DNA from 2 places in the Paenibacillus hodogayensis genome. Region 1 is predicted to be linked to the other one. Evidence: predicted binding sites of a transcription regulator. Region 1 holds the regulator's gene; the other holds the start of a gene.

Region 1 (2,204 bases):
TTCTTCGATACGAAGGACAGCGTCGTGCTGACGTCGGCTACGCTGACGGTGAACAAATCGTTCCAGTACAGCGCCTCGCAGCTCGGCCTGCAGCCGTTGTCCGACGAGGAGAAGGTAAAGACGGTACAGCTGCCTTCGCCGTTCCAATACCGTCAGCAGGCGCTGGTATTGATTCCGCGCGACTTCCCGAGCGTGAAAGGAGCGACAGCCGACGCGGCTTTCCTCGAGGCGCTGGCCGGCTCTCTGGCCGACGTGGCTGTGGAGACGAAAGGCCGGATGCTCGTTCTATTCACTTCGCACCGTATGCTGAAGCAGATTCACCCGGAGCTGAAGGAGCGGCTGAAACCGCATGCGATTCACGTGCTCGGACAAGGCGTGGACAGCGGCAACCGCAGCAAGCTGATCCGTATGTTCCGTTCTCATTCAGCCAGCGTTCTGCTTGGCACCAGCAGCTTCTGGGAAGGCGTGGACATTCCCGGAGAGGCGCTGACGTGTCTGGCGATCATCCGGCTCCCTTTCCAACCGCCGAATCATCCGCTCGTCGAAGCGAAGAACGAGCAGGTCAAGAAGAACAACCAGAATCCGTTCACCGCTTTGTCCGTACCGCAGGCGGTTATCCGCTTCAAGCAGGGCTTCGGACGGCTTGTACGGACCGCCCAGGACCGCGGAGTCGTTATTATTTACGATACCCGCGTGTTGGAGACGTCGTACGGCCGCAACTTTCTGTATTCGCTCCCGGGACCGAAGATCGAGCATATGAATACGCAGCACCTGGTTTCGAGAATATCCGATTGGATGGGAGGGGAGAACGGATGAAAACGCCCAAAATATCCGAAGCCGTCGTTCGCCGCCTTCCGGTATATTTACGTTACTTGAACGAGCTTTCCCGGCGCAACGTGCATATGGTGTCGTCGCAGGATTTGGGGCAGAAGCTCGATCTGAATCCGGCGCAGATCCGTAAGGATCTGGCTTATTTCGGCGAATTCGGCAAAAAGGGAATCGGCTACGACGTCGCATATCTGATCGAGAAAATTCGCCAAATCCTCAAGCTCGACCAGATCATTCCGGTCGCGCTGGTCGGCGCCGGCAATCTCGGACGGGCGCTCTGCAATTACAACGCTTATTTGAAGGACAATATGAAGATCGTCGCCGTGTTCGACAGTTTTCCGGACAAAATCGGGGTGCAGATCAATAACTTGACCGTGCTGCCGATGACCGAGCTGACCGAGACGATCCGCGAGCATAAGGTGCGCATCGGCATCATTACGGTTCCCGCCTTCGAGGCCCAACTGGTGGCAAACCAATTCGTCGAAGCCGGCGTGGAAGCGATTCTGAACTTTGCGCCGGTCATCATCAAGGTGCCGCCCGATATCCGCGTGCATCATGCCGATTTTACGACCGAGCTGATGAGTCTGGCCTATTACTTGGACCATCCGTAATCGGTCGAGACATCCGACGACTCCTGAACGCGCCCGCCGCGTCAGGGGTCATTTTTTCGTTAAGGATTGGACAAGGCGGTTCGCCTCGGATATACTAATACCTAGATTACATATGCATAGATTATCTAGGTGATCAAAAAGGAGAGTAGGCGTATGAGCAAAGAGCTGCTCAAAGGCAGTACCGGCACGATGATCCTGTCGCTGCTGGAGAGAACCGATCTGTACGGCTATGAGCTGATCAAGGAGCTGGAGCGCAAATCCGCCGGCGTCTTCGCTCTTAAAGAAGGCACGCTGTACCCGATCCTCCACGCGATGGAGTCGGAGGGGCTGGTGGAGGCATACTGGAACGAAGTTGGCGGGAGAAGGCGGAAATATTACAGGATTACGCCAAAAGGGAAAAAGCAGTCCGAGCAGAAGAAGGCCGAATGGACGACGTTCCGCAGCGCGGTCGATCTGGTGCTGGGGGAGGGTAGGGGATGATTCGCGATCATGAGCTTGTCCGCCGCTACTTAAACGCCGTATGTGCCCAAATTCGCGCCAGGGAGGTTCATCGGGAAATCCGCAGCGAGCTGGAACACCATCTGGAAGAATTGATTCAGGAAAGGGAACGGGTCGGGGAGAGCCGCGACGATGCGGTACGGTTTGCGATCGGCCAGATGGGCGATCCGGTGTCGGTAGGGAAAGGGCTGCACCAGATCCATCGGCCGAAAACGAATTGGGTGCTGCTGATCGGGGTATTCGTCTTTGCAGCCATCGGTATTATGG
Region 2 (2,204 bases), on a different contig from region 1:
TGCCGTCCTGAACAGCCTGAACATTCTGACCCCGGAATCGTTCGTACAGCTCGGGGCGAACAATACGCCGACTGTCGATTCGTATACCGTAGGACGGCTTAACATCGCTTTGCCGAAAAAAGATACGATCGATATCGGCAGCCTGCCCCCTTACAAACTTCGCGACCGGATCGTGTTCGATCCGCTGAACAAGCTGATCGATAAAGAGACGAGCATATCGCTTGTCGATCTGAGCATGAACGAATCCGAATCTTCCGGCTATAATACCATCATCGCCAAGTTTCTGGTCAACAATACCGGAGAACGTCCTGTACCGCTGCCGGCCTTCCAGACCGAGCTGACCAATGCCGAAGGCTACCGGTATACGGGTACTCGGCAGAACACGGCTGTTCAGCAACTTGCGCCCAAGCTGTCTTACATCATCAACTATTCGTTCGCCGTTCCTTCCACGGAAAAGGGTGACAATTTGCTGATGAAGCTGCAGGACAATCAAACCGTCGCTCCTTACAACATTCCGATTGGTGGCTTCAAGACGGCCGTTGTGGAACAGAAGAGCGAGGACGAAAATACGCTTTCGTTCTACCCTTACAACGTAAAGCTGAACCTTTGGGCTATGAACATTCAAGGAACCGCGACGGGCACTTTTTCCTACAAGCTGAAATTGGATGTCGATATTACGACGGTAGACGACGTTGTCGCCGACCCGAGCTCCGCCAATATGAAGATCGAGCTGCACGATACGATGGGCCGGATGATCGCTTCGGAGACGCTGCCGTTTACCGGCATGAACAAGCTGATCAGCGGATCGCAGTACGTCGTATTCCAAAACTTGCGTACGGATCAGATGGAATGGCCGCTGACGCTGAAAATTTACGAGTCGATTCAAACCCCTACAGGGGAAGCCAAGCGTCTGGTGAAGACGTTGAAGCAATAAGCCGTAAATGGATAAATGATCAAGCCTTGTCGAACCCGGCTCTCCTGAGCCGGGTTTTTCCCTGTTTCAGCATGTTTTTTCTTATTGACAGCGTAAGCTTCCGTTGTGTAAATTAGGTGTAAACTTACTGTTGCTTGTCAAAGCCTGTCGCTTGCGTCGTTCCTAAATCTGTATCGGCTACGGTCGCGGGCATTGGATCAAACTAGTCTTAACTAAATGCGTGAACTTTTTCACGTGTTTCGACGAAGGGAAGGATTCGTATGGAAGCTCTTGCGTTGGAGCGTAAGGCTGAACAGAACCGCGAGCTGAAGGAGCGTATCGCCAAGCTCAAGAAAGAACGCAATGCCATAATACTCGCTCACTACTATCAGCGGGATGAAATACAGGAAGTGGCCGATTTCCGCGGCGATTCTTTTCTGTTAGCGCAGAAGGCCGCGCAGACGGATGCCGAAGTCATCGTATTTTGCGGCGTGCATTTCATGGGGGAAAGCGCGAAAATATTGGCCCCGAATAAGACGGTCATCATACCGGACGAACGGGCAGGCTGTCCGATGGCCGACATGGTCAATGTGGAAGGGCTGAAGGCGTTAAAGCAGCGGCATCCGAACGCCACCGTCGTGACCTACATTAACTCTTCGGCGGAAATCAAGGCGGAGACCGATATATGCTGCACGTCGGCCAATGCCGTCAAAGTCATTCAATCCGTCGATTCCGATGAAATCATCTGGGTGCCGGACAAAAACTTGGGTGACTACGTATCCAAGTTTACCGACAAAAAGATGATCATTTGGGAAGGCTACTGCAATACTCACGATATGCTGACCGTGAAGGACGTTATGGAGATGAAAGCGCAATACCCGAACGCTCAATTCGTGGTTCACCCGGAGTGTCGGCCCGAAGTAGTTAAGCTGGGCGATTTCGTAGGCAGCACGACGGCCATTATCAAGTATTGCAAGGAATCGGACTGTCAAGAGTTTATCGTCGGCACAGAAGACGGAACCGGCTACCAGTTGCGGCTGGATAGCCCGAACAAGACGTTCCGCTTCGCGACGAAATTTCTCGTCTGTCCGAATATGAAAGTGAACAACCTGAAGAAGGTTGCTAAATGTCTGGAAACGATGCAGCCGCAAATATACGTACCGCCGCAAGTCGCCGAGAAAGCCAAGCTGTCCTTGGAACGTATGCTGCAAGTCAAATAAAGTTATTCTGGAGCGCATGCTGCCGGTCAAAAGCAGCATGCGCTACTCTCATGTCTTGAAGGTGATCGTTA

What was found. The regulator Rex, encoded in region 1, represses fermentation and respiration genes when NADH is low (regulators of the CRP and FNR family bind a similar motif). The targets are predictions, from matches to a motif close to TTGTGAAATATTTCACAA.
Region 2: the regulator Rex is predicted to act here: its motif matches at 1,153-1,170, upstream of nadA (quinolinate synthase NadA).

Annotation. Positions count from the first base shown of each region.
Region 1 is NZ_BAAAYO010000006.1:460,211-462,414, reverse strand. It holds gene dinG (ATP-dependent DNA helicase DinG) at 1-816, shown strand, start outside; gene ABD796_RS13170 (redox-sensing transcriptional repressor Rex) at 813-1,439, shown strand; gene ABD796_RS13165 (PadR family transcriptional regulator) at 1,593-1,919, shown strand; gene ABD796_RS13160 (FtsW/RodA/SpoVE family cell cycle protein) at 1,916-2,204, shown strand, end outside.
Region 2 is NZ_BAAAYO010000015.1:15,098-17,301, reverse strand. It holds gene ABD796_RS30075 (hypothetical protein) at 1-934, shown strand, start outside; gene nadA (quinolinate synthase NadA) at 1,195-2,133, shown strand; gene nadB (L-aspartate oxidase) at 2,204-2,204, shown strand, end outside.